DNA from 2 places in the Sporosarcina sp. P1 genome. Region 1 is predicted to be linked to the other one. Evidence: predicted binding sites of a transcription regulator. Region 1 holds the regulator's gene; the other holds the start of a gene.
What was found. Region 1 encodes CtsR, which represses protease genes until heat stress. Its sites were predicted from a motif close to ATGGTCAATAAAGGTCAAACA; they were not measured.

Region 1 (15,198 bases):
CCTTTTTCAACATATTCTTCCACCTCCTTTTCTTTCTAATAGTATACAACGAATTATGGTTAGCCGCTTAGGTTAAGTGAGGAATTTCTGAAAATTCCTCACTTAACCTACTAGGACTATTTAAATTACAGGAAAGTTTCTTATCTTTCTACTTATCCCGTTGTATAAAAATTTATTATCTGAATGCCACTCCCAACGCCTCCGTTATAGTTTCAACTCCTACAACTTCAATCCCCTCCGGAACATCCCAACCACCCAGATTGGACGACGGAATGATAATGCGATCAAAACCAAGCTTCGCCGCCTCCGTAACGCGTTGTTCTATTCTAGATACCCTTCTAACCTCTCCTGTTAACCCTACTTCACCAACAAAACAATCCCGCGCCCCTACAGCCGTGTCACGATAGCTAGAAACGATACTTAGTAAGACTGCTAAATCAATGGCGGGTTCATCCAATTTAACACCGCCCGCAACCTTAATATACGCATCTTGTGTCTGCAATAGCATCCCTGCACGTTTTTCCAATACCGCCATCAATAATTGCACACGGTTTTGATCCAGTCCAGTCGCCATACGCTTCGGATAATTAAAACTTGATGCCGTCATTAATGCTTGAATTTCAACGAGTATCGGTCGTGTGCCTTCCATAGAAGCGACAATGGTAGAGCCCGCTCCACCTTGTGACCGCTCACGCAAAAACATTTCAGATGGATTTAAGACTTCCTTTAATCCCGCTTGCAACATTTCAAAAATGGCGATTTCATTGGTGGAACCAAAGCGATTTTTAACACTGCGTAAAATACGGTATGTATGGTGACGTTCTCCTTCAAAATATAGTACCGTATCCACCATATGCTCAAGCAATCGTGGTCCTGCAATCTGCCCTTCTTTCGTTACGTGACCTACGAGGAATATAGCAATGTTTTGCGTCTTTGCTATACGCATTAGTTCTGCGGTACATTCACGCACTTGAGATACACTCCCTGGCGCTGATGATACTTCTGGATGATGAACAGTCTGAATCGAGTCCACAATAACAAATCTCGGCTTCACATCGTCCACAGTTTCATTGATCATTGCGAGATCGGTTTCGGCATAAATATATAACTCGTCTGACTTCACACCTAAACGTTCTGCTCGTAACTTAGTTTGCTTAATCGATTCCTCTCCTGATATATATAGTACGCGCTGCTGTTGATTCGCAAGTAATGACGAGACTTGAAGCAATAATGTAGATTTCCCGATTCCCGGATCACCACCGATTAATATGAGCGAGCCCGGAACGATCCCCCCTCCAAGTACGCGGTTTAATTCCTCTAATTCCGTTTTGACACGGGGCTCTTCAGCCATTTCTACCTGACTGATCGGCAAAGCTTTCTGATTCATTCTTTCCCCGTGCTGAAATGCGGCACGCGGTCCTTTTTGCACAATCTCTACTTCTTCATCCATTGTGTTCCATTCTCCACAACCAGGGCAGCGCCCCATCCACTTAGCGGATTCATATCCACAAGAGCGGCACATGAACTTTGATTTACGCTTAGCCATATACTCTCTCCTTATCTTAAAATACGAAAAGGACAGCCCGCTACGCTTTTTAAAAACTAAGCGAGCGAGCTATCCGGTTTATCCTATTATTATTTTTCTGCTGCTACTGTTTGTTTTTCCGTACGTACGACAAACTGATTATCCTCTACATCAATGATTACTTTTTCACCCATCAGAACTTTACCTTCAAGTAACTCTTCAGATAATCGATCTTCCACATGTTTCTGTAATGCACGACGTAGTGGACGAGCCCCGTATTCAGGATCATATCCCTCTTCCGTAATCTTATCTTTAGCAGATTCAGTCAACACCAATTCGATGTCCTGTTCAGCCAAACGTTTTGCAAGTTCATCACTCATCAAGCTAACAATTTCACGTAAGTGCTCTTTCTCCAATGAGTGGAAGACAATCATATCATCTACACGGTTTAAGAACTCTGGTCTAAATGCTTTTTTCAACTCTGCAAGCATTTTCTCTTTCATATCATCATAATTGGACTCGCCATCCTGAATATTAAAGCCAACGTAACGGTTTTTCTTCAATTCCGTTGCCCCTACGTTAGAAGTCATGATGACTACCGTGTTACGGAAATCAACTGTACGTCCTTTAGAATCTGTCAGACGCCCATCTTCCAATACTTGCAATAAGATATTGAATACATCAGGGTGTGCCTTTTCAATTTCATCGAGTAGTACTACTGAATAAGGCTTACGGCGAACTTTCTCCGTTAACTGACCACCTTCTTCATAACCAACATAGCCGGGAGGTGATCCCACCAAACGAGATGTTGCATGCTTCTCCATATACTCTGACATGTCGATACGAATCATCGCATCTTCATCACCGAACATTACTTCTGCTAACGCGCGAGCTAGTTCAGTTTTACCTACACCAGTAGGGCCAAGGAAAATAAATGAACCAATTGGACGTTTAGGATCTTTTAACCCCGCACGTGCACGGCGGATTGCTTTGGAAATTGCTACAACAGATTCATTTTGACCAATGACGCGTTCATGTAGAATTTCTTCCATGTTAAGCAATTTAGCGGACTCTGTTTCTGCAATCTTGTCAACAGGAATTCCTGTCCACATCGCCACAACAGATGCGATATCATTTACTGTCACTTCGGATTCAGTCTGCCCTTGCTTTTCTTTCCAAGCCGCTTTCGTTGTTTCCAATTCTTCCTTCATCTTCTGCTCTTTATCACGGTAAGAAGCAGCTTTCTCAAATTCTTGGCTTTGTACGGCTGCATTCTTCTCGGAACGGATGGCCTCAAGCTTCACCTCGAGCTCCTTTAGGTTAGGAGGAGTTGTATACGAACGCAAGCGGACTTTCGAACCCGCTTCGTCAATTAAATCAATTGCTTTATCTGGTAAGAAACGGTCCGAGATATAACGATCAGACATCTTCGCTGCTGCTTCAACCGCTTCATCCGTAATCTTCACACGGTGGTGCGCTTCGTAACGGTCACGCAAGCCTTTAATGATCTGAATCGTTTCGTCTACGGATGGCTCATCGACTTGAATTGGTTGAAAACGTCGTTCAAGCGCTGCATCTTTTTCAATATATTTACGATATTCATCAAGTGTTGTAGCACCGATACATTGTAGTTCGCCGCGTGCAAGTGATGGCTTCAAGATATTGGATGCATCGATAGCACCCTCTGCTCCACCCGCACCAATCAATGTGTGCAATTCATCAATGAATAAAATGATGTTACCTGCTTGACGAATTTCTTCCATTACTTTCTTCATTCTATCTTCGAACTCACCACGGTATTTTGTACCTGCGACAACTGTACCCATATCCAGTGTCATAACGCGTTTGTCGCGCAAGATTTCCGGTACTTCATTACTTACGACTTGCTGCGCCAAGCCTTCTGCAATCGCTGTTTTACCTACACCCGGTTCCCCAATCAGTACTGGGTTGTTTTTCGTACGACGTGCCAATACTTCAATAACACGCGTGATTTCTTTGCTTCGCCCAATTACTGGATCTAATGTACCTTCACGTGCGATTTCAGTTAAATCTCGCGCTAAGCCATCTAATGTAGGTGTTGCTGCTGATGCAGAATTCGCTGGGTTTCCAACAGAACTTTCATCATTACCAAGCAATTGGAGTACTTGCTGGCGAGCTTTATTCAAGCTAACACCTGCATTATTCAGAACGCGTGCCGCCACACCTTCTCCTTCTCGAATTAAAGCCAATAAAATATGCTCAGTACCAATATAAGAATGTCCTAATTTGCGAGACTCATCAACAGATAATTCGATCACACGTTTTGCACGCGGAGTATAATGAACGATCGGACCCACATCTTTAGAGCCTACGCCTACTAAAATCTCTACTTCTCGTTCAATAGTATCTGCACTCACGCTAATTGCTTCAAGAGCTTTTGCCGCGATGCCGCCGCCTTCTCGAATCAATCCAAGTAGAATATGCTCAGTACCAATAGATTCATGCTTTAAACGAATAGCCTCTTCTTGAGCCAGTTGTAAAACTTTTTGTGCACGTTGTGTAAATCGATTAAACATCATATCCATTCCCCTCTTTCCTTCATCAGTGGACTATATTCTATGTTATGCAAAATAACGCATCCATGCTTTGTTTCATATAACTATATATATTCATGTCAGTTCGCGATACAACCTAATTCGCATATTGACTTTGACTATCTTTGATTAATTATAAATGCTATGAGTCTTTCTTGCAAAAACTTTGCTCATAACGGATCACTGTCTTTTTTTTGTGTAGCAGATCGTACTACGCCTAGCCGATCCCGGAATAATTGTGCACGAAGAATATCTCGTTCATCAGATGTTAACTCTGTCTCCGCGTATTGTTGGAGAAAACCTGGTTGCATGAAAATCATCAATTCATTCAAAATGGTCATATCAATATTTTCAATGATACCTAAATCAATACCCAAACGGACGTCAGACAAACATTTTGCTGCTTCCGCTGATGGTAAAATCCGCGAATGAGTCAGTGTGCCAAGTGCTCTAAATAATCTATTCTCTAAGTGAACTTCTGACTTAGCCAATAATAATTCACGGGATTTCTTTTCATGCGCAATCAAACGCTTTGAAATACTCCCTAAGTCTTTCAGTATTTCCTCTTCTGATTTGCCAAGTGTAATTTGATTGGAAACTTGATAAATATTGCCTAGCGCTTCACTGCCCTCTCCGTAACTTCCACGTACGACCATTCCAAGCCTTGATATCGCAGGAATAATTCGCTCGATTTGCTTAGTGATAGTTAATGCAGGTAAATGCATCATGACAGAAGCGCGCATTCCTGTACCTGTGTTAGATGGACAACTTGTCAAATAGCCGAATGTTTCATCGAAGGCATAGTTCAAATTCACTTCCAATTCGCTATCCACTTGATCAGCATGCTCATATGCCTGATCTATTTGAAAGCCTGGATAAATACATTGAATGCGAATATGATCTTCTTCATTCACCATAATACTGATCGTTTCATCTTCCGACAGCAAAACCGATCCATGTTTTTTAGGATTGATCAATTGCGGACTGACCAAGTGTTTCTCGACTAAAATTTGTCTTTCAAGTGGTGACAAATCTTTCATCGTGGTGCCTGTGAAGTGGTGATCCTGCATCGTCTCGACTGCTTGATTCAACGCTTGGCTTACACGGTTTGCATCTTCTTGTGAAGCATTTATAGGAAATAGATGATCTTGTAAATTACGAGCTAGCCGGATTCTTGTGGATAAGACAATGTCAGCATGCTCACCTTCCGCCACCATCCAACCCGTCAGTTCTTGTTTGAAGAATTTTTCAAATGACATGTTGATCATCACCCCCGTCGGACAGTTGCTGTTTCAACTGGTTCGCCTCATCCCGCAAAGTTGCCGCTTCTTCAAATCGTTCATTTTCTACAGCTTGCTGCATTTTCGTACGGATATCTTCTAGTTTTTTCTTTAAAGCAAAACGCTCATTAAGGGAAACCGGAATTTTTCCGCGGTGTTGGGTATGCCCATTATGCAATTTAGCAAACAACCTTGGTAGCTGTCCGCTGAATGCCACGTAACATGTAGCACAACCAAACTTTCCGATGTCAAGGAAACGATGGAAGGTCAAATCACAATTCGGACATTTCGGACCATCCGGTAATCTCTCATCGGCTTTTTGTTCTGAGAATAATTCTGATCCGCCCAACCAGTGTGCTAAAAATTGTTGAATTGATAACGGTTCCTGATCCGGACTGAATGAAAATGTTTGCGAGTAAAATGCACATTTATCACATAAATGGCGCTCAGTTTTATCATTTAAGGTGTCTTGTTTAAACACTACAGTAGCTGGTCGTTCTTTACAGTTTTCACAAAGCATTGAGATTCACCTCATTCTATCTCTTCATAAATTAATGTAACTAACATGGCGCGAAGAATACGCGAACGTAACGCATCCCGCTCAGGTAACATATAACGCAAAGTAGCACGGCCCACCGCAGCAAGCATCAGCTTAGCTTCACGTTCTGTAATGACTTCTTCTTCAATTAAACGGATGATGACATCTTCCGCCATAGTAGAAGACGCTTCACTCTCTAAAATCTCCAACGCTTGTTCAAGTAAATCCTTTCGGGAGTTGGTACGTACCCTGTAAATCCGGATATAGCCCCCGCCCCCTCGCTTAGACTCTACGGCGTAGCCTCTTTCGACTGTAAACCGGGTTTTGATTACGTAATTGATTTGTGATGGTACGCATTGGAATTTCTCGGCAATCTCATTTCTTTTGATTTCAATAGAAGCGCTATCTTCCTCTTCTATAATCGACTTCAAATATCCTTCTATAATGTCAGAAATATTACGCATCTCGTCACCTCATTTCGCTCGATCTTCTAGTTGACTTTGACTATCTTTGACTTGATTGTATCGCAGAAATTAGGTGGGATGCAATTCATTTGTTTATATGTATACCTTATTACGTCGAAAGAAAACCTATTGCTAGGTTGCCACATTTAGCTAATGATTATTCAATTAGTCTTGAGACAAAAACATGGCGGATAGGTTAGCACCGTTGTCCATCGTTCCAGACGGGTACTTTCTACTTACGGTGAACTACTGTAATCTTTCTATAGTGTATTCTAAACGAATAGTAAAAGACTGAAGTACAGATCCTTATAGTGGATTGTCTTCAGTCACAAAGTATACAAATAATTTTATTCATTTTATTTAAATAGTGATGGGTTCTTTGTTCAAAGGTTCCAAGTCAACTTCGAAGCCCATATCTTCAAGCATTTTTTGATCTTGATCGTTTTCTTGGCCGGCTGTTGTGAGGTAATCGCCGATAAAGATAGAGTTCGCAGCGTATAGGCCTAGTGGTTGTAGGCTTCTTAGATTAACTTCACGTCCACCTGAGATGCGGATTTCTTTGCTAGGATTAATGTAGCGGAACAGACACAGGACTTTTAAGCAGTAACGTGGCTCCAGTTCTGATGTCCCTTCTAATGGAGTTCCATCCACTGCATGCAGGAAGTTTACAGGTATTGAGTCTGCATCCAGTTCGTTTAGGCTACGCGCCATGGAGATGATATCTTGCTTTGTTTCACGCATGCCGACGATGACACCTGAACATGGAGATATGCCTGCTTCTTTGGCAAGTCCTACAGTATTTACCCGATCATCGTATGTATGCGATGTAGTAATACTTTCGTGATGCTCTGCAGAAGTGTTCAAGTTGTGGTTGTAGCGATCGACTCCTGCCTCTTTCAAACGAGTCGCTTGTCCTGGTTTCAAAATACCTAGACAAGCACATACCGTCATGCCTTTGTGTTTCTCTTTAATCTGTTTAACAGAATCAATGACAATGTCCAGTTCACTGTCACGCGGTCCCCGTCCACTTGCTACAATGCAATAGGTGCCCGCTTTATTAGCAGCAGCACGTTCTGCACCTTCTAGTATTTCTTCCGATTTCATCATCGCATACTTTTCGACAGGTGCTTTTGAAATGATGGATTGTGCGCAATACCCACAGTTTTCTGGACATAATCCTGATTTCGTATTGATGATCATATTTAACTTCACTTTATTTCCAAAATAATGCGATCGAATTGAATACGTTGCGTGCAGTAATAATAGTAAATCTTCATCTGGGCTATTTAATATTGCGAGTGATTCCTCATCAGTCAATACATAACCTTCAAGTACTTGTGTAGCCAATCTTTGGTAGTTCATTATAACGTACGCCTCACTTTCAAGTGTTTTGACATTCTAAACGCGAATACGCCTGACAATACAGCAAGAATTAAATCTTTTGGCAGTGGAGGCATCATCCATAGCCAAGCAATCTTATAGGTAAACACGTCGGGTGCAGCAGCCCACATCTTGTACGCAAAATACATCCAACTTGTGCCTAGTATATAGTTGATTGCTGTAGCGACCAATGCTGCGGTAATAAAAGCAGACATGGTGTGTTTTCGCTCTACAATCTTTCCCGCTACATAAGCGATCAGAATAAATGTGAGAATAAAGCCAAACGTCGGACTCAAGATCTGACCGAAGCCTCCAGAAAATTTAGCAAAAACCGGCGCACCCGCTAGCCCTATTAACATATAAACCGTCATCGATAACGCACCTAGACGACTGCCAAGTAATAGTCCTGATAAGATTGCGAAAAATGTTTGCAATGTGATGGGTACTCCACCAACTACTAAAAACGGCACGAAGGATGTAATATTCGCTCCAATCATCATTAACGCTGCGAACATCCCACTGTAGACAATAGTTAATGCGCTAAATCTACTTACCGCTCGTCTCTCTGTTGCTATTGTCATTACGACACCTCTTTTTATATTAGTTACCTCACAAATAATATCGGTTAACTCATTTATTGTCAACACAATTTATTATTTAGTTAACCAATAAAAGTAGACAAAAAAAGACTGCAGCATCACGCTGACAGTCTACTTCTTCTCATCAATCTGTTCTTCTTTTTCTTTTCGAAACAAAACACTTGAGATTAATCCACTAAATATAGCAGCCGCTATCGTAATGTACACACGCATATCATAAGCAACTTCCTCGTAACTATTGCCTATCATAATCCAAGCAAGTGTACCTACAAGAACAGCGATTGGAAATGAGTATTTAAAGAATCGCATAATTCCTCACCTTTTTGAGTTGATTCTTGTATTTTATCATATATGCCACAATTTCTCTATGCTCTAACTCCGCACTTTGAACTTCACCAAACGTTCACTTGACGGTATCCAACAAAGCCGCTATGATATGGTTAGAATAATCGAAATAATTGAATAAGAATCATATCTTATCAAGAGAAGCCGAGGGACTGGCCCGTCGACGCTTCAGCAACCAGCCATTTTGGCAAGGTGCTACTTCCAGCAGTCTGTCAAATCGACACACTGAAAAGATGAGAGGGAACTAGTCATTGAGATTACAAAGCCTTCTAATATACTTGAAGGCTTTTTTTGATTAAAAAAAGCAAAGGGAGATGGAATTATGTCATTGCTCGAGAAACTACAAACAAATGTCCTAACGGCAGATGGTGCAATGGGGACGATTTTATATTCTTACGGAATTGATTACTGTTATGAAGAACTAAACATAGAAAAGCCTGAAATTATAGAGCAAATTCACCAAGATTACATCTCAGCCGGTGCAGATATTATCCAGACAAACACTTACAGTGCGAACGCAAACAAATTAGCTCGCTACGGTCTAGAAAGTCATGTTACAGAATTCAATAAGGCAGCTATGAAAATTGCAAAACGTGCAGCGGCACCTGGGGGGCAATTTGTACTTGGAACAATAGGCGGCTTGCGGGGGATACGTAAAAGCGATGCTACATTGGATGAAATAGAAAAAGTCGTACTAGAACAAGCCAATGCATTATTGGCAGGTGATCCTGATGGTCTTCTATTAGAGACGTATTATGACTTTGAAGAGTTATCATCCGTAGTTACAACATTAAAGAAAATCACGGATGTCCCATTGATTGCACAAGTTTCTATGCATGATCCCGGCGTATTGCAGAACGGACTTTCATTAAACGCCGCACTTCATCAGCTCGAGTCTCTTGGAGCAGATATCGTAGGAGTCAATTGTCGATTAGGTCCTTACCACACGATTCAAGCATTCGATAATGTGACATTACCGGAAAAAGCATTTTTATCCGCATATCCAAACGCCAGTCTATTAGATGTTGAGGATGGCCGTATTGTCTATGAATCAGAAGCAGAATACTTTGGACGCGCTGCCGTATTACTTCGTGATCAAGGCGTTCGGCTGATTGGTGGATGTTGCGGGACAACACCTAAGCATATTAAAGCTGCGAAAACACAGTTAGCGCGACTGACACCTATCACAGAAAAGGTTGTACAACCGGCAAAACCTATCGTGATTCATGAAGCGGGTCCTGCAAAACATCAACCTCTTCATGAAAAAGCGAAAACAGAGCGTACAGTAATTGTAGAACTAGATACACCACGCCACTTGGAAACGGACGATTATATCAAAGGTGCAAATATGTTATATGACGCTGGAGTTGACGCTATAACAATGGCAGATAATTCACTTGCTTCCCCTCGCATCAGCAACATGGCGATGGGCTCGATCGTTAAGATGCAACATAATATCCGCCCGCTTGTACACTTAACGTGTCGGGATCACAATCTTATCGGCTTACAATCACATTTGATGGGGCTTGATGCATTAGGTATTCACGATATCCTAGCTGTAACAGGCGATCCGACAAAAGTTGGGGACTTCCCCGGTGCTACAAGTGTCTACGATGTATCCAGCATGGAGTTATTGCAATTGATTAAGAAATTGAATGAAGGGATTTCATTCTCTGGTAAGCCGTTGCGCAAGAAAGCCAGCTTCTCCATTTCAGCAGCTTTCAATCCGAACGTACGTGTAATCGATCGTGCTGTACAACGGCTTGAGAAGAAAATTGAAGCGGGTGCGGACTATTTCATCACTCAGCCAGTTTATACGAAAGAAAAGATTATCGATGTATATGAAGCAACAAAACACTTGGATACACCGATCTTCATCGGTATCATGCCATTGACGAATATACGAAATGCAGAGTTCCTGCATCACGAGGTACCGGGCATCAAGCTTTCAGAAGATGTGTTGGAAAGAATGCGTGAATGCGGAGAGGATCGCGAAAGATCAACTGAAACAGGTCTTGAAATCGCAAAAGAATTGATAGATACAGCGGCACAATATTTTAATGGGCTGTATCTCATCACACCATTCCTGCGCTACGATATGACATTAGAGTTGTATGAGTATATTAAGAAAATAGACCAGCAGAAGGAGAGGGAATTAACACATGCAGAGACATCCTATTGAAGAACAACTAGATAAACGAATCCTGATCATTGATGGTGCGATGGGGACGATGCTGCAAGCGGAAGATTTCTCGACGGAAGACTTCGGCGGAGAAGAATATGATGGATGTAATGAATACATGAGTGTGTTGCGCCCCGACGTCTTGGAGAAAATTCACGATGAATATTTAGAAGCCGGTGCTGATATCATTTGTACGAATACATTTGGCGGCACTCCCCTAGTACTAAATGAATTTTCACTTGGTCATCGTGCAGATGAAATTAATGCAAAGTCTGTAGAGATAGCGAAAAAAAGTGCGGCGAAGTTTTCTACTCCAGAATGGCCACGTTTTGTCGCAGGTGCGATCGGACCTACGACAAAAACGCTTTCGGTCACGGGCGGTATTACGTTCGATGAACTATCCAATGATTTCTATGTACAGGCTAAAGCGCTTATAGAAGCAGGCAGTGATTTGATACTGATGGAAACGAGTCAGGATATGCTGAATGTGAAAGCTGGAACAATTGGTATTAAAAAGGCATTTGAAGAGCTTGGACGCGAAATTCCTATCATGATTTCAGGTACGATCGAACCGATGGGTACAACACTTGCTGGACAAAGTATTGAAGCATTCTATATTTCCATTGAACACGTCCATCCACTTTCGGTGGGTTTAAACTGTGCGACAGGTCCAGAATTCATGACGGACCATTTGCGTTCATTATCGGACTTAGCGACAAGCTACGTAACCTGCTATCCAAATGCGGGATTGCCAGATGAGGAAGGACATTATCATGAATCTCCTGAATCACTATCGAAAAAACTGGAAGGCTTCGCTGAAAAAGGTTGGTTGAACATGGTGGGCGGCTGCTGCGGTACAACGCCTGATCATATTCGCGCAATACGTGAGGTAGTTAAAGATAAGGCTCCACGCAAGATGCCCGAAAACCCTCATGGTCATGCTATTTCAGGGATTGAACCTTTGCTTTACGACGATACATTGCGTCCATTATTAATTGGTGAACGTACAAACGTTATCGGTTCACGTAAATTCAAACAACTAATTGTAGAGGAAAAGTTTGAAGAAGCTGCTGAAATCGCACGAGCACAAGTAAAACGTGGTGCTCACGTATTAGATATTTGTCTTGCGAACCCTGACCGTGATGAATTGTACGATATGACTCGTTTCATGAAAGAAGTCGTGAAAAAAGTCAAAGTTCCTCTTGTCATCGACTCTACGGACGAAAACGTTATTGCGGAGGCGCTGAAATTTTCGCAAGGTAAAGCAATCATTAACTCTATTAACTTAGAAGATGGTGAAGAACGCTTTGATGCTGTACTTCCTTTAGTAAAAAAATATGGAGCAGCTGTCGTTGTAGGAACGATTGATGAAATCGGGATGGCAGTTACGAGAGAACGTAAACTAGAAGTCGCCTTGCGTTCTTATGATTTACTCGTCAATAAATGGGAGATCCCACCAGAAGATATCATTTTTGATCCACTTGTCTTCCCTGTTGGTACAGGCGACGCGCAATACATCGGATCAGCGGTGGAGACGATTGAAGGAATTCGATTAATCAAAGAAAAACTACCGCGCACCTTAACGACTCTCGGTGTCAGCAACGTATCTTTCGGGTTACCTCCTGTTGGTCGTGAAGTGTTGAATGCCGTGTATTTGTATCACTGTACACAAGCAGGTCTAGATTACGCGATTGTAAATACAGAGAAACTTGAACGCTTTGCATCGATTCCAGAAGCAGAAATCAAGCTGGCAAACGACTTGCTGTTTACAACAACTGATGAAACATTAGCTGAGTTTACGGATTTCTATCGTGGGAAGAAAAAAGAAAAGTCAGAAGATGACATTCCAAAAACCGTGCCTGATCGTCTTGCATACTATGTAGTGGAAGGTACAAAAGAAGGTTTAATTCCTGACTTGGAAACAGCTTTAAAGACATATGATGAACCACTCGATATCATCAATGGTCCTTTAATGAAAGGAATGGCTGAAGTTGGACGACTATTCAATGATAACCAACTGATCGTAGCTGAAGTTCTTCAAAGTGCTGAAGTCATGAAAGCTTCTGTTTCCTATCTTGAACAATTTATGGATAAGAAAGAAGACGATAGTGGGAAAGGCAAGATTATTCTTGCAACTGTAAAAGGTGACGTACATGATATCGGAAAAAACCTCGTGGAAATCATCTTAAGTAATAACGGATTTAAAGTAATAGACATCGGTATTAAAGTTACTCCAGCTGCATTAATTGAAGTAATTCGTAAAGAAAAACCAGACATCGTAGGACTATCAGGACTTCTTGTAAAGTCTGCACAACAGATGGTGTTGACGGCACAGGACTTTAAGGCAGCAGGAATTGACACACCGGTAATGGTAGGTGGAGCTGCATTAACAAGACGCTTTACTGAAACAAAGATTGCACCCGAGTATGACGGCCCTGTTATTTTTGCAAAAGACGCGATGCAAGGCCTTGATTTAGCAAACCGTCTCCAAAGTAATGACAAAGGCACGCTACTCGAGGAATTAGCAGATAGTATAGAGAAACGTGAAACCAATGATGCGATTAAAGCAAGTCGAGGTACTTCAGCGGTTGCAGTGAAGCCACGTCCTGTGAAAACGGTACGCACCGATGTTCCTGTATTCACCCCAACTGATTTACGCAGACGGGTCGTGAAAGATTACTCGGTTGCCCACCTACATCCTTACGTAAATATGCGTACACTTATTGGTCACCACTTAGGCCTACGAGGAAATGTCGATAAAATGCTTGAAAGAAAAGAAGAACGCGCAGTACAACTTCATGAAATGGTGACTGGATTCTTGAAGTCCGACAAGATGAGAGCTTCCGGTATTTATCAATTCTTCCCAGCCCAAGCAGACGGCGATGACGTAATCATTTATGATCCGAAAGATTCAAAAACTGAAATTGAACGATTTACGTTCCCGCGTCAAGAAAAAGATCCGTTCCTATGTTTGGCTGATTACTTGAAAACAGTGCAAAGTGGCGAAATGGACTACGTTGCATTCATGCAAGTGACCGCTGGTAAAGGGGTCCGTGATTATGCAAACAAACTGAAGGAAGAAGGGAAATTCCTTGAAAGCCACGCATTCCAAGCAACTGCATTGGAATTAGCGGAAGGTTTCGCTGAACGGATTCACCAAGAAATTCGTGATCAATGGGGATTCCCTGACCCAACAGACTTTACCATGCTCGAACGTTTCGCAGCTAAATACCAAGGTCAGCGATTCTCATTCGGCTACCCTGCTTGTCCAAATCTAGAAGATCAAGCTAAACTCTTCGGCCTCATCAAACCGGAAGATCACGGCGTCGTGCTAACCGAAGAATTCATGATGGAACCAGAAGCATCCGTATCAGCCATCGTCTTCGCACACCCCGACGCACGATACTTTAACGCATAACCCTAATGCTAAAAGCGCCGTCTAGACTCGACAGGCGTTGGAAGAAATACCACAAAGGTGCTCTTTACCTTTTTGGTATTTCTGAAACGTCCCGAGAGTCTGGCGCTTGAAGCTGGATGACCCTAATGCTAAAAGCGCCGTCTAGACTCGATAGGCGTTGGAAGAAATACCACAAAGGTGCTCTTTACCTTTTTGGCATTTCTGAAACGTCCCGAGAGTCTGGCGCTTGAAGCTGGATGACCCTAATGCTAAAAGCGCCGTTTAGACTCGACAGGCGGTGGAGGAAATACCACAAAGGTGCTCTTTACCTTTTTGGTATTTCTGAAACGTCCCGAGAGTCTGGCGCTTGAAGCTGGATGACCCTAATGCTAAAAGCGCCGTCTAGACTCGACAGGCGTTGGAGGAAATAAAAGAATCCGCCATCTCTGAAATACTAGAGTTGGCGGATTCTTCGTATTAAAAAATGATTAGCGGCATCTTCTGCGGCGGTGACAACCTTCGCCACCCCACATACCTCCATATCCCGGCCCTCTTCCTGGCATGATAGTAGAGCCCATAACATTTTCAGTAGTTTCTGTATAGTAGTGCTGTGGCACACCGACTACGTGGTGTCGATTCACATTCACGATCGGATGAATAAATGGCATTTCCTGTTTAGTGAAGCAATCGTTAAAGCGATATTGCGGTGGGCAAAAAACGGGTTGAAAACCTTGCTGACCATGCATACCTTGATGATGCTGATGGTGTCCCCATCCCTGCTGACCATGTCCGCCTGACATTCCACAATGTCCTTGATTCATTTCTCCACCTCCTTATACCTTATTACATGCGAGCTAACACATTTGTTACGGGCTACCGCCATAGTATAGTGAAAAATAAATAGCAATGACCTTT
Region 2 (15,198 bases), on a different contig from region 1:
GAAAACATATATAGCTTGACTGAAGAAGTAGAACCAAAGTATATCGGCGGAGAAGACGGCAGTGATGAGGAAATCAACCCACACGCGTTTATCGATCCAGCTGTTGGTGTGAAGATGGCAGAAGCTATGCGCGATGCATTGATCGAAAGACACCCGACAGAGAGTGAAAAGATTCAACAACAAGGTGACGAGTACGTACAACGTCTACAAGAATTAGACGATGAATTCGCAGAACGCATATCAACGATACCTGAAGAAAACCGTGTGCTCGTCACAAGTGAACGTGCATTCCAATACTTGAATGACCACTATGGTTTGAAAGAAGCGTTTATCTGGGAAATCGATACCGAAGAGAATGGTTCCCCAAAACAAATCAAAGAACTCATTCACTATATCCAAGAACACAAAGTTCCTGTTTTATTCGTAGAATCTAATGTAGATACTCGCCCAATGGAAACTGTTTCCGCAGAGACCGGTGTTCCAATTGCTGAAAAACCCATCTACTCTGATGAAATTGGTAACCCTGGTGACGCGATCGATACGTATATAAAATACTTGAACTACAATATGAATCTCATCCATGATGAGTTAAGCAAAGAACGATAATCCGCTCGATCAACCAACTTGAGACAAAAAGGAAGCCACACTCCCCTGTGGCTTCTTTTTTGTTTGTCTACATGTATTGAATATATAAGTCTGAACTTATATGATATAGATACTAAAAATAAAGGAGAATTTTATGAACCCTAAGCAAATGGAACGTTACTTAAAAACAATTGGGGATCAATCACGATTACAATTGTTGAAAGCATTGGAGCAAAAGCCTTTATGCATTTGTGATTTAAATACTCTACTAGATGTATCACAACCTGCAATTAGTCAGCATATGTACAGACTAAAAAGTGATGAAATCGTACTGAATGAACGACGCGGACGCTGGGTATATTGGTCACTTAATAGCTCCCATCCCCACTATTTGTTATTACTGGAATTATTGAAACTATTACCGGTTCCTACTATTGAATGTAGCAAGGAGGAGAACCCATGCAAATAATACTAGCTTCTCTTATATTTCTACTCACACTAGTCTTTGTTATTTGGCAGCCACGCAACCTATCGATCGGCTGGTCTGCCATCGCTGGGGCAGTTCTCGCTCTACTTGCGGGCGTTGTCAGTTTTACTGATGTCATCGACGTAACATCTATCGTATGGAATGCTACATTGACATTCGTCGCGCTGATCATCATTTCATTGATCCTCGATGAAATTGGATTTTTCGAGTGGTCTGCATTACATATGGCGCGCTTTGCAAAAGGAAGCGGCGTGCGAATGTTTTTACTAGTCATCCTACTTGGCGCCGGTGTGTCGGCTTTCTTTGCTAATGATGGGGCCGCATTAATACTCACTCCCATTGTCCTCGCAATGGTGCGTGCACTTGATTTCAAAGAAAAGATGATCTTACCCTTTGTCATGGCGTCGGGATTCATTGCGGATACTACTTCCCTGCCACTTGTCGTTAGTAATCTCGTGAACATCGTCTCTGCCGATTTCTTCGGTATCGGTTTCGCTGAATACGCAAGCCGGATGATTGTCCCGAACTTCTTCAGTCTCGGCGCAAGTATTCTCGTATTGTATATGTATTTTCGTAAATCTATACCGAAACGTTTTGATGAAAAGTTGTTGCGAACACCCGCCAGCGCGATACGGGATCATAAAATGTTCCGCATTTCCTGGGTAGTACTCGGCGTATTACTGTTCGGTTACTTCATAAGCGAATCACTAGGTTTACCCGTCTCCTTCATCGCGGGTTCCATTGCGATCGTATTCTTGCTGATCGCGAGGACGAGCGAAGCGGTGCAGACTAAAACGGTCATCAAAGGAGCACCATGGGCTATTGTGTTCTTTTCCATCGGGATGTACGTAGTCGTCTATGGATTGCGCAATGCAGGATTGACGTCTATATTGACAGGCTTGATCGAGTGGACATCAAGTCATGGCTTGTATGTTGCAACGATTAGCATGGGCTTTATCGCAGCCATCCTGTCGTCGATCATGAATAACATGCCGACTGTGATGATTGATGCGTTAGCGATCCAGGATGCCTCGGTTCCGCCTAATGTTCGGGAAGCTTTGATTTATGCGAATGTGATCGGGTCTGATTTAGGTCCGAAGATGACACCGATCGGCTCGCTTGCGACGTTGCTTTGGTTGCATGTGCTATCGTTAAAAGGTGTGCGCATTTCATGGGGGTATTATTTTAAAGTAGGTGTTGTATTGACCGTGCCTACACTTCTCATTACGCTGACGGGGTTATGGTGGTGGCTTTCGGTTTCTTAAAATGATTGTCAGTTAGACAAAGAAAGCCTGTTTGTCTCCCCTCATTTTACGCAAGAGAAAGAACATTTTCTGACTGTGGAATACCCATACGAGACTAAAGACTGCCAAGAGATATTAAACAATGAAGTTTAAAAGAAGGTCTATGCGGGGAAAATGTAGAATAGAAAGTCGTGAGCAATAGAAATCCGAACATAAAAAAGCGTTTGAACATGATCGCAAAATGCGAACTGTTCAAACGCTTCACTATGATGCCCTCGGCGGGAGTCGAACCCACATTTCAAGCTTCGGAGGCTTGCGTGCTATCCATTGCACCACGAGGACTAAACGTGTAGTATCAAGCTTTAACTATAATTTACTCGACTACAGAAAAAAGCTTTTCTTCTGTAAGAGACATCTTCCATTATATCGTAGAATATAATGAAAAGCAATGTGTATTTTTAAGGCAAATGATTTGACCTTTGTTGACCTTAATAGGTAAAATACAGTTATAGTTGAAATACGAAATGATTTCAACGGAACGAATATTATGAAGTGATTAAAGGAGGAAGTCTAATTGAATCTAATTCCTACAGTTATTGAACAAACAAACCGTGGTGAGCGAGCGTACGACATCTACTCTCGTCTATTGAAAGATCGTATTATCATGCTCGGGAGCGGCATTGACGACAACGTGGCAAACTCCATCGTTGCACAACTGCTATTCTTGGAAGCTGAAGATCCAGAAAAAGATATCTCCATTTACATTAACAGCCCAGGTGGAAGTATCACAGCAGGTATGGCAATCTACGATACAATGCAATATATCAAACCAGACATCCGCACAATCTGTGTAGGGATGGCAGCATCTATGGGTGCATTTTTGCTGACAGCTGGTACAGAAGGTAAACGTTACGCTTTGCCAAACGCAGAAGTAATGATTCACCAACCACTAGGTGGCGCACAAGGTCAGGCAACTGAGATCGAAATTGCTGCAAAACGCATCTTGCACCTACGTGAAAAACTAAACCAAATCCTTTCAGATCGCACAGGTCAGCCAATCGACGTCATCGCAAAAGATACAGACCGCGATAACTTCATGACTGCCGAACGCGCTAAAGAATACGGCCTAATCGACCACGTTCTAGAACGCAACGAAATCGAAAAGAAATAATAACCATAGGTTGTCCGGAATGCCAAACGGCCTTCCGTGACAACCTTTTTATTTTGTATTCTTATATGGATTTGGGTTTAGGATTAATCTTTACCAAACAAATGTACCGGCTTTCTAACTCCAGAAAGAAACGTAAACTAGGTGATCTGTGTTTTAGGCGGCGACTCCCGCGGGAAAAGCATGAGCCTTGAGACCCCGCAGGAACGCAGTGACGAGGAGGCTCAAGCCATGCCCGCAGGAAAGCGTCCGCCTAAAACACAGATCAACGGCTTCTCCACGTCTCCCCCTCACTAAGCCAAAAACAAAAAAAGATGACGAAACCCCACAAGGTCATCGCCACCCCTATTCAACTTACTGCTCATCTTCCACAATCTCAGCCAAATTCTGAAGAGCCAAATCTTCATCAATCCCGTCTGTAATCAACGTGATCTCCGTCCCCTTCGCAATCGCCAAACTCATAATCCCCATGATACTCTTCGCATTCACCTGACGATTATCCTTCTTCAAATAAATATCAGCCGTATACTTATTGGCCTCCTGTACAAATAATGCCGCCTGCCTCGCTTGCAAACCAGGTTTAATTCCTACTTTCACTGTTTTTTCTACCATATTGTGTGCTCCTTTTCTTCCTCTTCTTAAGAAGGATCTACTAATAATTTACCGTAATCGATCTGCGATTTCTTCAATCTTACGCAAACGATGATTGACACCCGATTTACTAACCGGAGTACCCGTTACCAGCTCGCCTAGCTCTTTTAGCGTCACATCTTGATGAGTAACACGTAATTGAGCAATCTCTTGCAGACGTTCCGGTAATTGATCTAACCCAATCGTGCGCTCAATCAACTTAATATTTTCTACTTGCCTTTGTGCCGCACCGATCGTTTTATTCAGATTCGCGGTTTCACAATTCACTAACCGATTCACACTGTTGCGCATATCCCGCATGATCCGCACATCCTCAAACTTCATAAGGGATACATGTGCACCGATGATGCCTAAGAAATCGGATATTTTTTCTGCTTCTTTCAGATACGCGATAAATCCTTTTTTACGTTCAATAGATTTTGCGTTCAAATGAAAATGGTTCATCAACTCAACAAGTGATTGACTATGTTCTTGATAGCTCGAGAAGACTTCCAAGTGATAAGAAGACGTCTCCGGGTTATTAACGGAACCTCCTGCCAGGAAAGCTCCCCGTAAGTATGCGCGTGCACAGCAGTCTTTTTCAATGAGCTGTGGATCGATCGTATTAATCATTTGGAAGTCATGCGTCATGATGGATAGTTCTTCCAACAAGTGCTTGGCTCCATCACGAATCCGGCAAATATAGACATTATTTTTCTTTAAACGCATTTTTTTGCGTACAAGCAATTCCACTTTATATGGATATAACGCCTTCACATTTGAATACAGACGACGCGCAATAGAGGCATTTTCCGTTTGAACATCAAGACTAAGTTGTTTATTTGAAAAAGACATAACACCATTCATCCGTATGAATGCCGCAATTTCTGCTTTCGTACAGCAATCATCCGTCTCAATCTGCGTCAGTTCTTTTTTCGTTTTAGATGCAAAAGACATGATATTCCCCCTCTTCGGCGATTTTCATATCTATCCGCCTTCTACGTTCTCTCTATATAACGCATCAACATATCTGACACTTCCATCGTTTTATGCATAATCGTCCCATCGTTAATGGTCGCGATCTCTTGTACAAATACCTCAGGCACTAGTGCTTGTAGCATCTCCAAATCATTCTCCACAAGCCAAGGCTCTTCATTTTCACTGAGGTTATGCACACGTCTGAACGCTTCTGCATTATTCACTAGAACTGCATCGAGAAATGGTTCTCCCGCATGATCATAGAGCGCCTGAACATGCTCAGAAGCAGTATAGCGATACGTTTCGCCACGTTGTGTAGTTAAATTTCCGACATAAACCTTTTTTGCAGCACTTTCAAGGATTGCTTCGCGGATATCCTGCACTAAAAGTGTTGGCAAAGTACTAGTATACAAGCTTCCCGGTCCAAATACGATTAAATCTGCATTTTTTATCGTATCGGCTGTTTCCGGTAATGGTTTTACATCTTGAGGCGTGATGAAAACGTTACGGATTTTCCTTCCATAGAGAGGAATTTTCGATTCGCCTGTAATGATTGAACCATCTTCAAGCTCGGCATGCAAGGTAATTCGCTGATTTGCTGCAGGTAATACTGTTCCTTTAATATTCAGAACAACGCCCATCTGCTCGACTGCACGAGCGAAATCGCCTGTAATAGTTGTTAAGGCCGTAAGCATCAAATTCCCAAGAGAATGTCCCTTCAATCCATCAGATCCTTCAAAGCGATGCTGAAACATCTTCTCGATCATTGGCTCAACATCTGAAAGCGCTGCCATAACCTGTCTTATATCTCCAGGCGGCGGGACGTTATACTGATCGAATAAACGACCTGAACTTCCTCCATCATCCGCCACCGTCACAATAGCTGTCAATTCGATCGGATACCGTTTTAACCCCCGAAGGATATTAGATAACCCTGTGCCGCCTCCAAATACAACAACACTTTTCATCGTAGTGGATTGCATATTCATGTCAACCCTTTCTTTTTTCAACATCCCGGTGCGATACATGTGTTGGATAATCGCCTTTAAAAACGCCTGTAAAGTACTCAGCCAGTGTAACAGAACGATGTTGCCCACCTGTACACCCGAACGCTATAACTGCCTGACCTTTTCCCTCTTGTTTATATTGTGGAATTAAGAATTTGAATAAGTCCGTTAGTTTTTCAATTAATTCTTTCGTATCCGCCCATTTCAATACGTAATCCGATACTTCATGATTCAAACCTGTCAACGGGCGCAATTCTTCCAGATAAAACGGATTTGGTAAAAACCGAACGTCAAATACTACATCTGCATCAATCGGCATACCATGCTTGAATCCAAATGATACAAAGTTCAAAGTGAAGTTCGGTTCACCTGCTTCAGAAAACTCACGTGTGATTTTTTCCCGTAATTGCTTGGGCTTTAATTTCGATGTATCAATAATAGAACGTGAAAGTCCTTTTATTTCAGTCAGCAAATGACGTTCTTTTCGAATCCCTTCGAGTAACACGCCACCTTCAGATAACGGGTGTGATCTACGTGTTTCTTTATAACGTTTCACTAGTGCTTCGTCATCTGAATCTAGGAATAACAAACTTGTTTTGACATCTTCCATCTTGAATAATCCTTCGAGTGCGGTAATCATAGAATCAAATAAACTTCCTCCGCGCGTATCCATCACTGCGGCAATACGTCTCATTTGATTATCCGACTTCATCATCAAATCGAGGAATGTTACAAATAGTTCGGGCGGCAAGTTGTCGATGCAATAGAATCCCATGTCTTCAAAGCATTGCATAGCGACGGTCTTGCCTGCACCTGACATCCCCGTAATAATTACCACTTCATATTCATTTACCACTTGTGGTTGATCCATAAATGTTATTCACCTTCCATTGATTGTTGAAGTGATTCCCGCAAGAAGCGGAATTGCTCTGTATAATAGAATGTTCCATACTGCATACCTTTCTGACTCACCGCAAAGAGCAGATTCTTGCGATCACCTTCCGCCATGGGTAGTGTATGCAAACTTTCTAGCGGATGCCATTCTAGTTCACCTTCAATGGTGGTCTTCATCAATTCTCCGGAATAATCATGTGCGACAAATGTGAAGAGTAACCATTCGTCTACTAATTCTTTTCCCTCATCATCCATAATCATCATCGTATATATGCCTTTTATATGTGGCGCAATCGCCTGCGCACCGGTTTCTTCGAGAAATTCACGAGTAGCCGCTTCATAGACTGACTCACCTTCGTCGATTTTTCCTCCCGGCGCCACATACCATCCACGCCTCGGCTTTTTTAGTAATAGGACTTGACCGTCTTTCACCATGAGCAAGTTAGCAATTTTTTGCATATGTTGTTCCCCACTTTTCAAGTATGTATGTATAGTATACAATGCTTTCATTGAAAACGAAAAAAAAAGACGGCTATTCACGGAAGTTTATACCGTAAATAGCCACAAAGTTGCTATATTATGAAAGGGGTGTCTTTCTTCTACCTATTATCCCCCTTTTATATTGCAGAACGTTTACAGACACATTACAAGTTCATCACCTGTTTACGCCTTTGCTTCTACTTCTTCCATCAACTCTTCGATATACTTCTGAGCTGCTTGAGCTGCAATACTTCCGTCTCCTGTAGCCGTCACGACTTGGCGTAATAATTTCTCACGCACATCGCCCGCAGCAAAAATACCCGGAATTTTTGTTTCCATAATATCATTCGTTTCAATATAGCCGTTTTCATCCAAAATGCCAAGATCTTTGAAAGGCTCTGTTATAGGATCTAGTCCGATATAAACGAACATACCTTCCGTTTCCATTTCGCGTTCTGAACCGTCTTCAGTAGAGACTAGCGTTATAGAACCGATCTTGCCGTCTTTTTCATTCACTTGCTTAACTGTTGAATTCCAAATGAAATCAATCTTCTCATTTGCGAATGCACGCTCTTGTACGATTTTTTGCGCACGCAATGTATCGCGACGGTGGATGATTGTCACTTTGTTAGCAAAACGTGTTAAGTATGAACCTTCTTCTACTGCAGAGTCACCGCCGCCAATTACGACGATCTCTTTATTACGGAAGAATGCGCCGTCACATACCGCACAATAACTCACGCCACGACCAGTCAATTCTTCCTCACCTGGCACGCCCATCTTGCGGTATTCTGCACCCGTTGCCAAGATGATTGCACGTGCTTTATATTGTTTCTCGCCTACATAAATTGTTTTGAATTCGCGGCCGTCTTCGATTTTCGTTACGTCACCGTAAGCATATTCAGCTCCGAAACGTTTCGCATGATCGAACATTTTTGTCGAGATGTCCGGACCTAAAATACTTTCAAATCCAGGATAGTTCTCTATTTCTTCTGTGTTGGCCATTTGACCGCCTGGTACGCCTCTTTCTAACATCAGTGTAGACATATTTCCACGTGATGTATAAACAGCCGCTGTCATCCCTGCCGGCCCTGCTCCAACGATGATTACATCATAAACCTTTTCTTCCGTCGTCATTGTAGTTTTCCTCCTTCAAAATATGCACCCTTTGGTGTCATTCACTTCACCAAAGATTTCATCTGACTGGCAGATAAAACTATCGCTATATAAAATCGTACGAGAATTACACTCGAATTTCAACTTAAATGCAACATCTACAAGTAGTTATTCTTTTGTATAAGGCAGAAATTGAAGCAGTTCCTGAATATACTTGGATAGCGTTGTAACGGATACACTATAGTTTTCAGCTATAGACTTCTTTGTCACTTTTTCGTCATGTGAAGATTGGAACATATAATCTGCAGCAGCAGCAATTGCTTGCACATTACTGAACATATATTTCTGTTCAAGCGCATTTTCACATAGCGTGAACCACATTTGAAAGAATTGTACACTTCGCTCATCAAGCGGTTTATATTCTTCATACAATAGATCACAAATAGCCAGCGCTTTTTTCAAAGCTTTTTCAAATGGATTAGTCACTTTGAATGAATAGTTCAGGCTGTGTGCTAAAAACAATTGTTCCGCAGCAGTCAATTTTTCAACATCTATATAGCCGGGATGTGAAAGGATTTCCTGTAAGTGTGACGACTTTCCTACTAAATACAAACCGAACATTCGCTCACTGCGATAAGGGTTCGAAATCTTTTCGATCAAGAACGGAACATCCTCTTCGTAAGAATCTATGTCCAATTCTTCATCCAATGACTTCCAAGGTTCGAATCCTTCTTTGGTAGGGTCCAATTTCAACAAGGCTTCATTTGCCTGTTCCGCGACTTTTCGGTGACCCGTAAAATATGCAGCATTAGCTAGCCAGAAGTAGTATCCGACATCTCCTTCAAATCCGCGTTTTTGCAGACTACGAAGCCAGTGGTACGCTTCTTCATAACGACCTGTCAACGCAAATGTCGCACCTAATTTATAGCGCTGTTCGAATTGATAGGGTTTGATCTTCGACAACAGCTCCATCATACTATTCAGACGCTTTTCATCCCGATTGTAATAAAAGAACACCGCCAAGTTACACAGCGCATGGATATTGCCTTTTTCTTCACGTAAGACATTGTACAGAATATCTTCCGCATGTTTCTCTTTACCAATATAAAAATACGCAAGAGCCAAATTATTATGAACCGCCCACGTTTTTGGATAATCCACTAATAAATCCTCAAGCACTTCAATGGCGTCTTCAAAATCCCCTTGCTCCATCATGCGACGCGCTTTTTCTTGCCGAAATATGACTTCCCCATCGAGCTGTTCGCCTTCTTCAACGAACATTTCTTCTTGATCCGCGAATTCAGAGATTTCATGGGCTTCTTCCACAAATACGCCATCTGGTGCTATAGCAACATATTTCAATGCATACTGCTTCGCTTCACGCAGTAGACCGAGATGTGCATGAACTTCCGCTAAATAGAAAGTCGTCTCTTCATTGTTTGGATCCAGGTCATCAGCTGTTTGTAGAAGTTCATAGGCATCTTCAAAGCGGCCGACTTCCATTATAAACACACCGTATTCCATATGTGTCAGTGCGTCATCTGGATTCAAATCCAATGCACGTTTATAATATTTTTCCGCATCCGAAAATTGTTCACGCTGCATAGCTTGCATCGCGCGTTTACGATAAAAATCACCGTCAGGAAGGAATGATATAATTTTATCTTTTATAAAACGTTGGTTGTTTTTCAATCGAACTCCTCCGAAAAAGTAAGAGGAACGTACTTGACGTCCCCCTGCAATGTATCCTCTAGTATATCACAACTACATGATCCGTCATTCATTTGCTTTCACGTGCTGCACGTTCCACCATTTGTTCGGCTGTATATATGATACGCACTGGATTACCGCCAGCAAATGTACCTGCCGGAATATCCTTATTGACGAGTGATGCAGCAGAAACAATGGCACCATCACCAATTTTAACACCCGGTAAAATTGTTGTATTGGCTCCAATCAGTACATTATTACCTATATCCACGTCTCCAATACGGTATTCATCTATCAAATATTCATGCGCTAAAATCGTCGTATTAAACCCAATTATGGAGTTTTCACCAACGGAGATTCGTTCCGGAAACATGACATCCGGTACAACCATCAGCGCAAAAGCGGTATGTTTTCCGACTTTCATCCGCAAGAACGTTCGATAAAGAACGTTTTTCCATGAAACAAACGGCGTATATCGCGCAATTTGGATGACGATAAAATTCTTAGCTACTTTAAAAATCGAGACCGTACGGTAAATATGCCAAAGTGAATTTGCATCTCCTTTGGAAGGATGCCGCTCTGTGCGTCTCATAGCTTAATTCCCGCAGTGATTTTAAGTAAGTCGGACATATGTTGCAACATGAAGTCAGGTTTGAATGTCTGCAAATATTCTTCCCCTTTTAACGCCCATGCAACTGCCGCAGTTCGTGTTCCCGCATTTTGTCCACCGAGTATATCGTGGAAGTTATCCCCGATCATGAGTGACTCTTCAGCTGTCCGATCAAGACGGCTCAATGCTAGTAAAATCGGCTCTGGATCCGGTTTAGGATTCGTTATATCATCCAGTCCAATCACCGTCTCAAAATAAGGTGCGATACCTAGAAGGTTGATCCCTCTTTCTACCATATCGCGCTTCTTTGTAGAAACGACTGCCATCTTCAAACCTAGATCATATAATTTACGAAGCGTATCTGTCACACCTTCGAATTCAGTTACATAATCGTCGTGATGAGCCAAATTCCATTCACGGTATTCTTCTACCAATTGGTCTGTCATATCAGGTGCAATCGAAGAAAATGTATCATGTAATGTAGGTCCGATAAACGGTAGCATCTCTTCTCGTTGGAAACGTCCAGGGAAATGTTTTTCCAATACATACTCGAAAGAAGAGAGTATTAACTCATTTGTATCTGCAAGCGTTCCGTCAAAATCAAATAGTAGTGTAGTAATCGGTTGATTAGTCAATAACGGCTTCCCCCTTCTCTCTCGGCTGCTTCCATAAAATACTCACTGTAATCGTCAGTACAATGGCGGTCACAAGCCGTATTATCAATAATGGCCAAATCGGTATACCGAGTGGCAGAAATAACAGTGTATCCTCAATCACCGCATGACATGCCATCAAGAAAATAAAGGCTAATGTAATATCTCGTTTTGACACACCATCTTCTCGCACTGCCTGAATCATGACGCCTGCACCGTATGCCAAACCAATTAATAATCCCGCAACGAGTGTCATCGACGCATTGGGTTTCACACCAATCATTTTTGTGAACGGTGCCAAGCCAGTAGAAAAACGCTCTAAATAATTACGGTCTTTCACATACTGCACAAACAACATTAATGGAATGACGATCAATGCCAGCTGCAAGACACCAAATGCTGCCTTTTCAAGTCCAAGCAAGAAAATCTGCACAAAGCCTTCCGGTACCACTTCCGCTTGTGGCGTTAGACCATATTGCGCGATTTCATTGCCGCCCGTCCAGAATAAATTGATCAGCACTCCAGCCAACACAGCCAATCCAAGTCGCACGACAAGTACTGTCCATAGTTTGACGCCTACTTTTATAGCGACGGCCGTTTCAATGAACAGATTATGCGCAAAACTGATCATAACAGCAATGATGAACACTTCTTTAACCGTTAATTCTAATGAAATGATACCGGCAATTCCAGCGTATAAGTTTAATGCATTGCCAAGCACGATGGGCACAGCTGCTTCACCACGCAAGCCAAAAAGATGCATAATCGGTTCAACCAATTGCACAAGCCAAGGCAAGATAGGCGTAAACTGCAAAATGGTTACAAGCAAAGTAATAGGAAAGATGATCTTACCGAGTGACCATGTCGTTTTGAATCCAACTTGCAAACCATTTTTCAACGTATTGGATAATGCGATTTTATTTTGATTTGTCATCATAGTTCTCTTTCACTTTCATTACATATCTACGATACAACAAGATGATAATACCTACGATAATTCCCGTTACAGATACTAACTGTGCTGCACGCAAACTTCCGATGACATAGAGACTATCCGTCCGCATCCCTTCGATGAAGAATCTGCCGATCGAATACCAGATGATGTAAAACAAGAATACTTCACCGCGTTTTATCTTCACCATTCTTCGGATAATTAAAATCAAAATGAGTCCGACCACATTCCATAACGACTCATATAAGAATGTCGGGTGATACGTTATACCCTCAATCGTCATTTGATTCATAATCCAATCAGGAATCACCGTATTTTCTTTGAACGCTTCTGAAACTGGTCCTCCATGAGCTTCCTGATTCATGAAGTTCCCCCAACGTCCGATAATTTGCCCAATCAATAAACCAGGTGCTGTAATATCTGCAACTTTCCAGAAAGATACCCCACGCTTCCTACAGAAAATCACTGCTGTAATGACCGCACCGATCAACGCACCGTGGATGGCAATTCCACCATTCCAAATTTGAATGATTTGTTCTGGATGATCACGATAATAATCCCATGTGAAAATAACATAGTAAATTCGTGCACTGATAATTGAAATGGGAATCGCCCAAATAAGCATGTCCGTTAGTAAGTCAGGGTGCATTCCCCGCTTCAGCATTTCTCGTTGAACTACCATAAACCCTAAAATAATTCCAAGCGCGATCAAAATACCGTACCAGCGAACTTCTAAGCTGCCAATACTGATCGCGACTGGGTTAATCGCTAGCATAGATACATTCACTTAGTCGCGCTCCTCTTCTTCTAATAGTTCCGCATTGTCTGCGATTGCTTGATCCAAACGCTTGGTAAATTCCTCTGCCGCATTAATTCCAAGACGTTTCATTCGATAATCCATCGCCGCTACTTCAATGATAACCGCGATATTCCGCCCTGGTCTAACGGGAACGGATAGTTTCGTAATTTGCGAATCCAGTATTTCTACCTTCTCTTCATCGATACCAAGACGATCATAATGCTTATTATCGTCCCAAATCTCTAAGTCGACCGCTAACAGTACACGCTTATCGTCTTTCACGGAACTCGCACCAAACAACGTCATCAAATCGATAATACCGACACCGCGAATTTCTAGCATATGCTTCAACAGTTTCGGTGACGTTCCGATTAAGATGTTATCGGATACTTGACGAATCTCAACAGAGTCATCCGCTACTAGTCTATGCCCTTTTTTAATAAGCTCTAACGCCGTTTCACTTTTTCCTACTCCACTACCTCCTGTTATTAAAACACCTACACCATACACATCGACTAGCACACCATGAACCGTCGTCATCGGAGCGAGTTGTCCGACCAAGTAATTCGTCAGCATTCCGGAAAACTGTGTAGTCTTATAATCCGTCCGGAGAACAGGAATGTTTTTCTCTTCTGCTAATTGGCTCAATTCTTTTGGACCTTCTTCGCCATGAGCAATAATGAATGCCGGCGTATCACCCGAACAAAGTCGCTCTAAACGCTTTCTTCGCGTAATGGCTGACAATGTTTCAAGGAAGGACATCTCCTTACGCCCGATCAACTGCACACGTTCGGCAGGATAATAATCAAAATAGCCAGCCATCTCAAGCCCCGGCCGTGAAATATCACTCATTAGGATCTGCTTATGAATGCCCGCGTGTCCAGCGATCAATTCCAATCCAAATCGGTTCATAATATCTTCTACTGTTAATTCACCCATGAAGTTCCTCACTTTCTGCTACGATGTACGTATACCGGCAGTCTTTTGCCGAATCATCGTTTCTTGCGCTTATGTACACATCATTCAAACCTATTTTACCATGAAGGAATTGAAAAGAAATGGATTACTTCTTGATCTACATTCTCTTTTTGTATCCTTTTCAAAAGTCTTCTCTATATAGAGGATAAAGGAGAGTGGACAGAATTGACACTAATCATTCTTGATGCGGGTCACGGACCAGATACACCCGGCAAAAGAACGCCTGATGGAAAACTTCGTGAATACGATTTTAATGCAGCTGTAGCTGTACTTGTCGGAGAGTTTTTAACGAAAGAGGGCATAACAGTAAAATATACACATGCGTCTACACGCGACGTACCACTAGGCGAACGAACGGCTTCAGCTAACCGTATGAGAGCGAATGCGTTTGTCTCGATTCACGCAAATGCTTTCGGCAATGGTTGGAATACGGCACAAGGGATTGAAACGTATATTTATCCGCAAGCAAGCAAAAGTTCCGCAGTGCTTGCCTCTGCAGTGCAAAAAGCTTTAATATCTGCTTGCCAGCGTCCCGACCGCGGCGTGAAGAAAGCAGATTTCGCGGTCCTGCGTGACACAAATATGCCGGCGATTTTAGTAGAGTGTGGTTTCATGTCGAACCAGACAGAGGCTACTCTATTGCAAAGTAAAACGTATCAACTCCAATGCGCACGAGCTATAGCTTTTGGGGTGTTGTGTTGGGAGTATGGGAGATGAATTGTGGGGGTGAGGGTGACGTGGGGCAATGAGCGGATATGGGGTATGATAGAGCGGTTACCGCGTAAGTATGAGCGGGTACGGATCAGGATTGAGCGGGTAGCTGTCTTGATAGAGCGCTTACGCAAGAACAATGAGCACTTAGACCAATATAATGAGCGCACGAGCGATTGTCTTCTCGACGAGGGGC

Region 2: clpP (ATP-dependent Clp endopeptidase proteolytic subunit ClpP) is a predicted target of CtsR. The motif match lies at 2,786-2,806, and genes of this name have one in related genera.

The regions. Positions count from the first base shown of each region.
Region 1 is NZ_PDYS01000002.1:238,582-253,779, reverse strand. Features, by position in the region: gene CSV73_RS04080 (PIN/TRAM domain-containing protein) at 1-13, opposite strand, end outside; gene radA (DNA repair protein RadA) at 176-1,546, opposite strand; gene CSV73_RS04070 (ATP-dependent Clp protease ATP-binding subunit) at 1,636-4,083, opposite strand; gene mcsB (protein-arginine kinase McsB) at 4,269-5,357, opposite strand; gene CSV73_RS04060 (UvrB/UvrC motif-containing protein) at 5,347-5,898, opposite strand; gene CSV73_RS04055 (CtsR family transcriptional regulator) at 5,910-6,380, opposite strand; gene bioB (biotin synthase BioB) at 6,741-7,742, opposite strand; gene CSV73_RS04045 (biotin transporter BioY) at 7,742-8,341, opposite strand; gene CSV73_RS04040 (hypothetical protein) at 8,471-8,668, opposite strand; SAM riboswitch class I at 8,833-8,944, shown strand; gene CSV73_RS04035 (bifunctional homocysteine S-methyltransferase/methylenetetrahydrofolate reductase) at 9,027-10,886, shown strand; gene metH (methionine synthase) at 10,867-14,304, shown strand; gene CSV73_RS04025 (hypothetical protein) at 14,772-15,104, opposite strand.
Region 2 is NZ_PDYS01000017.1:4,767-19,964, forward strand. Features, by position in the region: gene CSV73_RS13560 (metal ABC transporter solute-binding protein, Zn/Mn family) at 1-606, shown strand, start outside; gene CSV73_RS13565 (ArsR/SmtB family transcription factor) at 740-1,054, shown strand; gene CSV73_RS13570 (arsenic transporter) at 1,045-2,337, shown strand; tRNA gene CSV73_RS13575 (tRNA-Arg) at 2,587-2,658, opposite strand; gene clpP (ATP-dependent Clp endopeptidase proteolytic subunit ClpP) at 2,891-3,487, shown strand; gene CSV73_RS13585 (HPr family phosphocarrier protein) at 3,839-4,096, opposite strand; gene whiA (DNA-binding protein WhiA) at 4,145-5,071, opposite strand; gene CSV73_RS13595 (gluconeogenesis factor YvcK family protein) at 5,113-6,075, opposite strand; gene rapZ (RNase adapter RapZ) at 6,083-6,970, opposite strand; gene CSV73_RS13605 (8-oxo-dGTP diphosphatase) at 6,976-7,452, opposite strand; gene trxB (thioredoxin-disulfide reductase) at 7,657-8,610, opposite strand; gene CSV73_RS13615 (tetratricopeptide repeat protein) at 8,758-10,281, opposite strand; gene CSV73_RS13620 (acyltransferase) at 10,370-10,891, opposite strand; gene ppaX (pyrophosphatase PpaX) at 10,888-11,544, opposite strand; gene CSV73_RS13630 (nucleoside recognition domain-containing protein) at 11,537-12,496, opposite strand; gene lgt (prolipoprotein diacylglyceryl transferase) at 12,480-13,301, opposite strand; gene hprK (HPr(Ser) kinase/phosphatase) at 13,302-14,252, opposite strand; gene CSV73_RS13645 (N-acetylmuramoyl-L-alanine amidase) at 14,457-15,008, shown strand.